DNA from 2 places in the Micromonospora sp. NPDC049230 genome. Region 2 is predicted to be linked to the other one. Evidence: riboswitches for the same ligand, from Rfam matches in the RefSeq annotation. Region 2 holds a riboswitch; the other holds the start of a gene.
What was found. A riboswitch is a leader RNA that binds a small molecule or an ion and turns the genes downstream of it on or off. The one in region 2 is predicted to bind cobalamin.
Positions count from the first base shown of each region.

Region 1: it holds a riboswitch for cobalamin, as region 2 does, so the genes downstream of both, AB0A95_RS11325 (acyl-CoA thioesterase) here and bluB (5,6-dimethylbenzimidazole synthase) in region 2, are expected to answer to the same signal.

Region 1 is NZ_JBEZCZ010000009.1:144,512-149,742, reverse strand. It holds gene AB0A95_RS11335 (ALF repeat-containing protein) at 1-778, opposite strand, end outside; gene AB0A95_RS11330 (zinc-dependent alcohol dehydrogenase family protein) at 939-1,931, opposite strand; gene AB0A95_RS11325 (acyl-CoA thioesterase) at 2,035-2,481, opposite strand; cobalamin riboswitch at 2,674-2,888, opposite strand; gene AB0A95_RS11320 (copper resistance protein CopC) at 3,019-5,151, shown strand; gene AB0A95_RS11315 (copper chaperone PCu(A)C) at 5,217-5,231, shown strand, end outside.
Region 2 is NZ_JBEZCZ010000020.1:4,074-9,304, forward strand. It holds gene AB0A95_RS18210 (CHAT domain-containing protein) at 1-1,234, shown strand, start outside; gene AB0A95_RS18215 (hypothetical protein) at 1,224-1,604, shown strand; cobalamin riboswitch at 1,753-1,953, shown strand; gene bluB (5,6-dimethylbenzimidazole synthase) at 1,983-2,612, shown strand; gene AB0A95_RS18225 (hypothetical protein) at 3,025-3,336, shown strand; gene AB0A95_RS18230 (hypothetical protein) at 3,391-3,726, opposite strand; gene AB0A95_RS18235 (response regulator transcription factor) at 3,844-4,485, opposite strand; gene AB0A95_RS18240 (universal stress protein) at 5,048-5,231, shown strand, end outside.

The sequences.
Region 1 (5,231 bases), on a different contig from region 2:
TGGTCCCGTTGTCGAGCGCCACCTGCGCGGCCGCCCGCACGTTCTCCCCACCCTTCGACATCGTCTGGTTCGCCGCGATCCGCAGATCCGTGGTCCAGGCGACCCGCAGGCCCGTCTTGAGGAACGCCCGCAGATCATCCGCAGAGCCGTCCAGCCCCACCTGGATCCTGCCCGGCAACGTGGTCAACGACTCCCTGACCGCCGCAGCCATGATCTGGTTCGCCAGCACCCGCACCTCGGTGTCCGAGGCGGTGTCGAGGTCGACTGTGACAAGCGCGCGAATATCCGTGAACAGCTTGAGGGACCCCGCGTCGAGCGCACGTGCGATGTACAGGCCGTGGTTGAGGTAGGTCAGAAGGACATCGATGGTCCCGTTGTCGAGCGCCACCTGCGCGGCCGCCCGCACGTTCTCCCCACCCTTCGACATCGTCTGGTTCGCCGCGATCCGCAGATCCGTGGTCCAGGCGACCCGCAGGCCCGTCTTGAGGAACGCCCGCAGATCATCCGCAGAGCCGTCCAGCCCCACCTGGATCCTGCCGGGCAACGTGGTCAACGAGTCCCTGACCGCCGCAGCCATGATCTGGTTCGCCAGCACCCGCACCTCGGTGTCCGAGGCGGTGTCGAGGTCGACTGTGACAAGCTCACGAATGTCCGTGTACACGATCGCTCGGCAGGATGTTCCGGTGAGCCCGGGCGACCTGGTTTGCGCCACCGCGGATGTCGCCGGGGCCAGGAAGGCCAGTGCCAGGAGGATGCCAGCCGCAATCTTCAGTCGCATGTGGACTACTGTTTCCCTTCACCACGTGAATGATCGTCGGTGCGAAACATACAAGGTCTCCGAGATCCGCATGGGCCCTTGAGCACCGACCGCGTCGGGCCGCAGAACGCAGCCCGGAGCAGCGAGCCCCGACCGCTTCGCTGTCCACCAAGGGCTCGGCTCAACCGGCGACGTCCACGATGACCTTGCCCTCGGCGGTGCCGCCGGCGACCAGGCGGTGGGCGTCCGTGACCGTGTCGAGCGTGAACGTGCGTGGATCCAGTCGGGGGCGCAGGGCACCGGCGTCGGCCAGCGCCGCGATCTCGCGCAGAATCTCGCCGTGGTGTTCGCGGCCCCGCCCGGTCAGCATCGGCAACAGGGTGAACACGCCGGAGTAGGTGGCCCCCCGGAACGACAGCGGGGCGAGCGAGTGCGACCCCCAGCCCAGCGCGCTGACCACGTGCCCGTGATGGGTGCGCACCGCCGCGAACGACGCGTCGAGCGTCGGGCCACCGACGTTGTCGACGATGATGTCGAACCCCTCGCCGCCGGTGTACCTCTGCACGTACTCCTCGACGTTGCTTGTGGTGTAGTCGATCGGCACGGCGCCCAGGCTCTCGATCACCCGCATGCTCGCCGGCCCGCCGGTGGCGTACGCCTCGGCGCCGCGCGCCTGGGCCAGCTGCACACCCACGTATCCGACACCGCCGGCACCGCCGTGTACCAGCACCTTCTGCCCGGCGCGGACTCCGGCCCGGTCGACGAGCCCCTCCCAGGAGGTGATCGCCGCCAGTGGCAACGCGGCGGCCTCCCGCATCGACAGGGCGCGGGGCTTGCGGGCCAGTAGTCGGGCGTCCACGGCGGCGTACTCGGCGAGTGAGCCCTGGAGGTCGCCCACGCCCCCGCACAGCCCGTACACCTCGTCTCCGGGCGCGAAGCCGGTCACCTCCGCGCCGACCGCCGCCACGACGCCGGCGAGGTCCAGGCCGAGCACCGCGGGAGGCTGGACACGCGCGTGCGCGGCCTTTCCCGCCTGGATCTTCGTGTCGAGGGGGTTGACGCCGCTGGCGACGATCCGCACCAGCACCTGCCCGCGCCCGGGGATGGGTTGATCGATCTCCTCGACCGTCAGCGGAACGTCGAACTCCCGCAGCACCGCAGCGCGCATAACCATCCACACTCTCCGTGATCGAGGCTTCACGTGGACGCTATCCGACCGGATCGGCGGCGGGGCGGGTTCCTCGGACCGCGCCCCCCACGGGCGGGCCGAGCACCTGTCAGTCGTCTTCGGCACCGTCGAGCAGCGCACGTCGCAGCGCCAGCCGGTGCTTCCGGCGGATCTCCGCCTCCCGGTACCGTCGCCGGTCCCCGTCGGTCTCCGGTAGCAGCGGCGGCACGCTACGAGGCTGGCCGTCGTCGTCGATGGCGACCATGACCAGGTGGGCGGTGGCCACGTCGGTGGGCGGCACCGCCCGGTCCCACCGGTCGGCGGTCACCTTGACGGCCACCTCCATCGAGCTGCGGCCGGCCCAGGTGATCCGGGCGTCGACGTGCACGACGTCACCGACCCGCACCGCGCGCAGGAACGCCGTCTCGTCGATGGCGGCGGTCACCGCCGGCCCGTCGGAGTGCCGGGCGGCGACCACACCGGCGACGGAGTCGATGAGGTTGAGGATCCGGCCGCCGTGCACCGTACCCATCAGGTTGGTGTGGTGCTGGTCCATGATCTGCGACAGGGTCAGGTGCGACGCCGACGGCGCTCGGCCGGCGATGGTGGTGTCGTGCACAGCGGTAGTCCGTCCCTCGGAACCCACACCGCCGGATCACGGACACCCGCTGACGAGGACCTGGCCGCGCGCCACACGCACGGCCCGTCGCCCGCTCAGCCCACCCGCGAGGCCGACGGCAGCGCACACGGTTGTGTACGCGGCGCCGGCAGGTCTTCGGACTCGCGGGCCTGACCGGTGGTGCCGGTCCCCTACTGGCCGTCGCTTCCCGGGCCGTTGGCCCAGTGCTGATGACGGCGGTCGTTCCCACTCACCGCTGCGGGGCAGCCCCGGATTTCCACCGGGTTCCCTCCTACGACGCCCAGCCGGTCACGGCGGGGCGAACCAGCGCCGCCGGCAGCATAGCTGGCCAGGGAATCTGTCCACCCGGGGCATCGTGTCGCGGCGGCCCGCGTCCTCGTCGTCAACTTTCGTCGTCCGAGGAAGAAGATCGTCACCTCTTGAAAAAAGTCTCGCGCGGGTGAGGATATCCAGATGCGTCGTCTCCCCCAGACTTGCGGGCGGGTGGTCTCGGGCCTCCTCGCGTTCCTCCTCGCCTCGGCGGTCGCCCTCCTCGCGTCCGCCCAACCCGCCGCGGCGCACGGGACCCTCGCCGAGTCCACACCGGCGAGCGGCGCCACAGTGCGCGAGCCGTTCACGGAGGTGCGGCTCCTCTTCACCGAGAAGGCCGCCGCCAACGCGTTCTTCACGATCACCGCCCCCGGCGGCACCCGTGTCGACAACGGCTGGTCGCAGGGGGAGCCAAAGCCACTGGAGAAGCCGGTACGGGAGTACTTCCTGGTCAACGGGCAGTTCGAGCCACGGGAGTACACGACGGGGTTCCCCGCGGTGGTGGCCGTCGCCCACCTGCCCGCCAAGGGCCAGTACTCGGTGAGCTACCTGTCGGTCGCCTCGGACGGCGACACCGTGCGGGGCACCCTGACCTTCCGCTACGAGGGGCGGGTGACGGCAGCGCCGAAGGGGTGGGAGCCGCCGTCGACCCAGCCGGACCCGGCGCTGGTGGCCGCCAGCGAGCAGCACAACTCGTCCGGGCAGGCGTCGGCGGTGCCGACCACCGCCGACGATCCGTCGACCCCGCCGGCCGCGGCGGCCCCGTCGACCGGGTCGACCGGGTCGACCGAGGAGAACGGTCCCGGAGCACTGGCCTGGACCGGCTTGGCGGTGGTCGCGGCGGTCGGGGCGGTCGCCGGGTACGTCGTCTGGCGTCGCCGATCGGCGTCCGCCGGCACACCCGCCGGCCGGGGCCGTACCTCGCGGGCGACAGGTCGACGCGGCGGTGGTGCCCGCTCCCCGAACAGGGCCGGCGCTGGCAGGGCCGTCGGCGGCAGGACCGTCGGCGGCAAGGCTGCCGGAGACAAGACCGGCGGCAAGACCGTCGCTGGCAAGACCGTCGGGGCAAAGGCCGGCGGCGGCAAGATCAGCGGGGCCGCCAAGGCCGGCGCGGCGACCGGCGTCGTCGCGCGTACCGCGAGTGACAAGCGGGGGCCCGCCACCGTGCCGGCGGCGCGCAAGGGCGACACGGTCGTCACGGCCCGCACGGGCGTCACCGTCGAGCCGACGCCGACCGGTCCGGTGGAGAGGGCCCTCACCAGCACGGACGACGAGCCGACTGTCGACCCCGGGCCACGGCCCGACACGGACCTCGCCGCCGCGACGCCCGGGTCCCGGTTGAGCAACACCCACCTGGCGCTGCTCGTCGGCGGGCTGGTGATCGCCCTGCTGGCCGGGTTCGGGCTGGCCCGCATCGGGACCGGCGACGAGAACCGGGCGAACCGCGACGCCCGACAGTCCGCGGCGGGTCCGCCCGCCGCGGGGCAGGAGGGCTCCGCGACCGACGGGCACCAACACCCGGCGGGCACCGGGCCGCACACGCATCGGGGTGACGACGCGACGGGCGCGGCGCTGGCGACCGGGACGACGGTCAGCGCCGGCGGCTACACGCTGCAACCGCTGGAGCGGACCCAACCCCCAGGTGTACGCGCCGACTACCGGTTCCGCATCGTCGGGACCGACCGGCAGCCGGCGACCCGCTTCGCGGTCGTCCACGACAAGCCGTTGCACATGATCGTGGTCGGCCGCGACCTGTCCGGCTACCAGCACCTGCATCCGACGATGGCGCCCGACGGCACCTGGAGCGTCCCCCTGACGCTGGCCCGGCCCGGCGGCTACCGCGTCTACGCCGACTTCTCCGTCACCGCGACGAACGGCACACAGATCCCGCTCGTGCTGGGCGTCGACCACACAGTGCCCGGCGCGCACACCCCGACCGCGCTGCCGCCGGTGCGGGCCGAGGCGACGGCCGGGCCCTACAAGGTGTCGATGAACGGCACCCCGACGGTGGGGGTGACGGCGCCGATGCACTTCCAGGTCAGCGCCGACCCGACCATTCCCGCGCAGCTGGAGCGGTACCTGGGCGCGTACGGGCATCTGGTCGTCGTCCGCGAGGGCGATCTCGGGTACGTGCACGTGCACCCCGAGCAGGAGTTGGTCGACGGGTCGGTCAAGTTCTGGCTGACCGCCCCGAGTTCGGGCCGGTACCGGGCGTTCTTCGACTTCCAGATCGCCGGGAAGGTGCACACCGCCGAGTTCACGATCAACGTGCCCTGAGACCGGAACTTTCTCCCCGCCGCGGCCGACCTAACTGCCAGCAGCGATCATCGGAGGAAGAACACATGCGCACCACCAGC
Region 2 (5,231 bases):
CGGCTCCCCGGCCCGGACCCTGGCCTGGACCGAACGCTGGCGGGCCAACACCCTGCGGATGCGGCCGGCGCTGCCCCCCGACGACCCGGACCTGTTCGCGGCGCTCACCGAACTCCGGCTCGTCAGTAGCCTGCTGGAGGACACCGTGCTGGCTGGCCGGCCGGCCCACGCACTGCGCAGCCGGCAGGCCCGGCTGGAACGGCGCATCCAGGACCTGGCCCGCCGGGTGCCCGGCGGAAGCGGCGTGGTGACCCCGCCCGGCGTGGGCATGCTCGCCGGGCGGCTCGGCTCCCGCGTGCTGGTCGAACTGGTCGCCCACGGCGACCGGCTCCGGGCGGTGCTGGTCCGCGACGGCCGGGCCAGCCTGCACGACCTCGGCCCGCTCGCCGAGGCGGTGCACCTGGTCCGGTGGCACCGGTTCGCCCTGCGCCGGCTGGTCACCACCGGCGACACGCCCACCGCGCGGGCCGGGGCCGGGCACGCCGCCGCCACCCTGGACCGCCAGCTCTTCGATCCGTTGCGGCGGCACCTCGGCGACCGCCCCCTGGTGATCGTGCCGGTCGGGGCCCTGCACGCCGTGCCGTGGTCGGGGTTGCCGACCTGTGCCGGACGTCCCGTGACGGTTGCCCCGTCGGCCACCGCCTGGCTCAGTGCGGACGGGCGGCAACCATCGGCCGGGCCCTCGGTCCTGGCCTGCGGGCCGCGCCTGCCGGCCGGCCGGGTCGAGGTACGCCGACTCGCGCAGGTGCTGCCTGGGGCCACCCTGCTCACCGGTGCGGACGCCACCGCCGACGCGTTGACCGCGGCGCTGGACGGGGCCGGCCTAGTCCACATCGCCGCCCACGGCACCTTCCGCGCCGACAACCCCCAGTTCTCCACCCTCGAGCTGGCCGACGGCCCGCTGTTCGCGTACGAGTGGGAACGGGTCTCCCGGCCGCCCGGCTGCGTGGTGCTCTCCGCCTGCGACTCGGGACTGACCGCGGTGCGTCCCGGCGACGAGGTCATGGGCTTCACCGCCGTGCTGCTCGCCCTGGGCGCACGGTGCCTGATCGCCACCGTGCTGCCGGTGCCGGCCGACCCCACCACCGGGCTCATGCTGGACCTGCACCGACGGATGCGGGCCGGCATCCGCCCCGCCCAGGCTCTCGCCGACGCCCAGCAGGCCTTCGCCAGCGCCGGCGACGGCACCGCCGGGGCCACGGCGGCGGCGTTCGTCTGCCTCGGTGCCGGTTGACGCCGCGCCGATCAGCCGCATCGGCCCGCAGGCCTGTGCGGCTGTTACGCGGAACGTGCTCGAGATCGCCATCCGAATCGCCGCCATGTCGGTAACGCCACCCGCTGGTAGGCACGGCGCACTGGAGGTGCTTTGGCTGCAAGGCAACACCTCCCAGGCTGTCGACGTCTTCGGTGACGGCGAGCCGTTTTCCCTAGCCGTCGGGCCAGCGACGGCTGCCGTCGGCGACCTCGTTCTCGGCCGGAGACTGAACGGGCGTGCCGGGGCGGTGCTCATCGGCGTCGGCCAGAGCCCACTCGCCCCGATGGCCACGGTGGCGCGGCCCGGGCTCTGCGGCTACCGGGGTGCTGATCGGATCGTCACTGTCTAATCCCACCTGATGCTTGACGGATCCGTCCCAGGTGTTGCTTGACGGTTGGTCTAGGTTCTGTTGCTGACCTTGCGGGGCCGCCGCCACGCAAGATGCCGAAATCATGGCGAGGTTCGTCCCATGTTCGTCGGGACCGTTATGGTGTGCGGTGGCACGAACGTTGCGAGGTGCCCTGCGCGAGTGGGGAGAATCGGGAAGCCGGTGTGAGTCCGGCACGGGCCCGCCGCGGTGACCGGGGAGCTGCCACCCACGCGTACCAGGCGCAGCCACTGACCCTGCGGGGTTGGGAAGGCGGGTGACCAGCGTAGATCCGGGAGTCCGAAGACCGGCCTCGCGCCATCGCCCCCGCCAGGGGCACGAGCGCAGCGGGAGCCTGCCTTGTACACCGGACTCTACGAGACCATCCACCGGCGCCGGGACGTACGTGCCCAGTTCACCGGGGCGCCGATCCCCGACGAGACGTTGAACCGGGTCCTCACGGCGGCGCACGCCGCGCCGAGCGTCGGCCTCTCCCAGCCCTGGGACTTCATCCTGGTCCGCGATCCCGAGCTGCGGCAGGAGTTCCACAAGCACGTACAGCGGGAACGGGACGCCTTCGCGGCCACTCTCGACGGTGCGGCGGCGGAACGCTTCAACCGGATCAAGATCGATGGCGTACGCGAGTCGACGTTGTCGGTCGTGACCACGTACGACCCGCAGCGGGGTGGACCGGCCGTGCTCGGCCGTCACGCGATCGCCGACGCCGGCCTCTACTCGGTCTGCCTGGCAATCCAGAACCTGTGGCTGGCCGCGACCGCCGAGCAACTCGGGGTCGGTTGGGTCTCGTTCTACCGGGAGCCGTTCCTGCGCGACCTGCTCGGCATCCCGGCCACCGTCCGCCCGGTGGCGTGGCTCTGCCTCGGCCCGGTCACCCATCTGGAGCAGACGCCGGACCTGGAGCGGCACGGCTGGCGCCAGCGACGCCCGGTGTCATCGGTGATCCACCACGATCGTTGGACGACGGAGTGACCGAGTGGTTGTGGCGGCGCTCCCGCGCCAGCCACCCCGCGTGTAGCTCGGCGATGCCGCTGGCAGCCGCTCCGTCCCGCATCCATAGTGGTTGGCCGCTCGGCGGATGGGATACGCGGTCCGGACGGGCGACACTGGCGAGATGTCAGCGAGGGGACACCGACCGTGATCGCACCGTCGATCGCCGTGGAGGGCCCGGCCTGGGGTGAGCCGGGGCTGACGGCGCGTGCCGGCCGATACCCGTTGGCCGTGGAGGCACCGGTCATGGCGGGCGTCGACATCCTCGTCCCCGGCGTCTCCACGCTGAGCCACTACGCCCGCCTACTACGCCCTCTACTGGGCGCTGGCCGCCCACGCGGAGGCCACCGGCCTGGACGAACAGCGGTGCCGGTGGCTAATCCGGCGGACCGAGGTGGCGCTCGCGGTGATCTCCCGGGCCGCCGGCACGGACGTTCCGGATCCGGCGCCGGCGCACGGCGTGGACGCCCTGGCCCGGCTCGCTCCGGAGCCGGGCCGCGAGTTCAGCGTCGCCGACCGTGAGGGCCAAGCGGCCATGCTCCGCCACCGGGTTAGCGTGCCGTCAACGGACGCCGATAACGCCAAATTCGGCGCGATTGGGGCCTCGGGGGCGATTCGAAACAGCTACCAGAACGGTGATGGCCGCAGCCGCCTGACGCAGCGGCGCTCCGAGAGCCCACCCCAGCAATCGATGAGCGCGCCGTAGAGCCCGCAACCGATCAGGGCCCGCAGCACGTGCGGCTGGTCCGGCCGGCCCTTCTTAGCGGCGTTCGAACAGGTCTCGCACCTCACCGCCCACGCGAGTGACAGTCGGGTGGATGGCCTCGCCCAGAAGCCGCCCGACGTCGCGGATGTCCTGGCGGACGGCGTCGTCGCGGAACGCGTTACCGGCGGCTTCGAAGGCCTCGTTCATGACCGCTCGCAGTCGATCCAGCGCTGCCTCGGTCTGTCCGTCGTCGCTGGCCTGCTCGACATGCATCTTCAGCTTGAGGGCCAGCGCCTCGGCCCGGTTTGCTACTTCCCGCCACTGTGCCGATGACTCGCTCAGGCCCAGGCCGAGCAGCCGATCACGTCTGTCCTCTTCGTACGTCGGCATCATTCGAGTCTGCGCTCGACGCCGCCGGACAGTCAGGGTCGGACGGCCCTCTACGCTGTCTGCGACACCGCGGCGGTCGGCGACTGACACCACCACCATCTTCGGCTGCCCTCCGAGTCAGTGTGGACGCTCGCCGAGCAGCTTGGTGGCCAGCACCGCTGCCTGGGTGCGGCGTTCCAGACCGAGTTTGGCGAGCAGGCTGGACACGTAGTTCTTGACGGTCTTCTCGGCGAGGAACATCCGGCCAGCGATCTCCCGGTTGGTCAGGCCCTCGGCCACGTACTGCAGGATCCGGCGTTCCTGGTCGGTCAGACCGGCGAGCTCGCGCGGCTGCTCGACGCCGTTGCGAATGCGCTCCAGGACTCGCTGGGTGACCGCGGGGTCGAGCAGTGACTGCCCGGCCGCCACCCGGCGTACCGCGTCGACCAGGTCGGTGCCCTTGATCTGCTTGAGCACGTATCCTGCGGCGCCAGCCATGATCGCCGCGAACAACGCCTCGTCGTCCTCGTACGACGTCAGGATCAGCCCTTTGATCGTCGAATCGACAGCCCGCACGTCGCGACACACGTCGATGCCGTTGCCGTCCGGCAGCCGGGCGTCGAGCACCGCGACATCGGGCCGCAGCGCCGGGATCCGCCGGGTCGCCTCCTGCGCCAGACCGGACTCGCCGACCACCTGGATGTCACCGGCCGCCTGCAACAGGTCAACCAGGCCGCGACGGACGACCTCGTGATCGTCGAGCAGAAAGACACGGATCATGCGTCCTTCCTACCCTGCCGTGCGGCTTGACACCAGCGGCGGCACCCCTTCAGGCGGAGAGCGAGGCCACGTTCCGGCACCGGCCGGGGCCTGTCGGGCCACGGAGAGCGGCCGTTCGGCACAGCCGGAAGCGACACACGCTGCCCAGGTGGGTGAGCGAGAAGCGCGTCCGCGACGGGCTGCTCGGTTCCGATGGCGCCAGTTCCCGCCAGGCCGGTTGGTCCTGCACCAGCTAGGCCGGCGAGGGCCGGAAGACCTGCGGTGACGGGACCTCACGCTCTACCCCGCGGGCGTGGGCAATCCGAGGATCGAAGCAGGACGTGAGAGGAGCCCGCCATGGGGGCGGGCCACGGAGATCATCGCCGAACCCGACAGCACGGCATGCGGCCGGACGCTCGAGGTCGCCGCGAACGCGGCACTGGTGGTGCTCAGCAACCGCAGGCACGGCACGGGTTCGCCAGCCTGTGGCTGGGCGCGGTGAGCCAGCGGATCGCCACCCACGCACCTGCCCCGCGCTGCGCGGGTTGAGCGCGGCCGGCCGTACCGAGAAGGGAGTCACGTCATGACCACCAAGAGGATCATCGTTGGTTACGACCGGTCGACCGAGGCTAGCGCCGCCGTATCCTGGGCGTTGGACGAAGCCGCCCGCACCGGCGCCCCGGTTGAATTCTTCTACGCCTGGGACTGGCCGACCTGGGCGCCCGCGGCGTCGATGATCCCAGCGCCGGCCGTCTGGCCAGACGGCG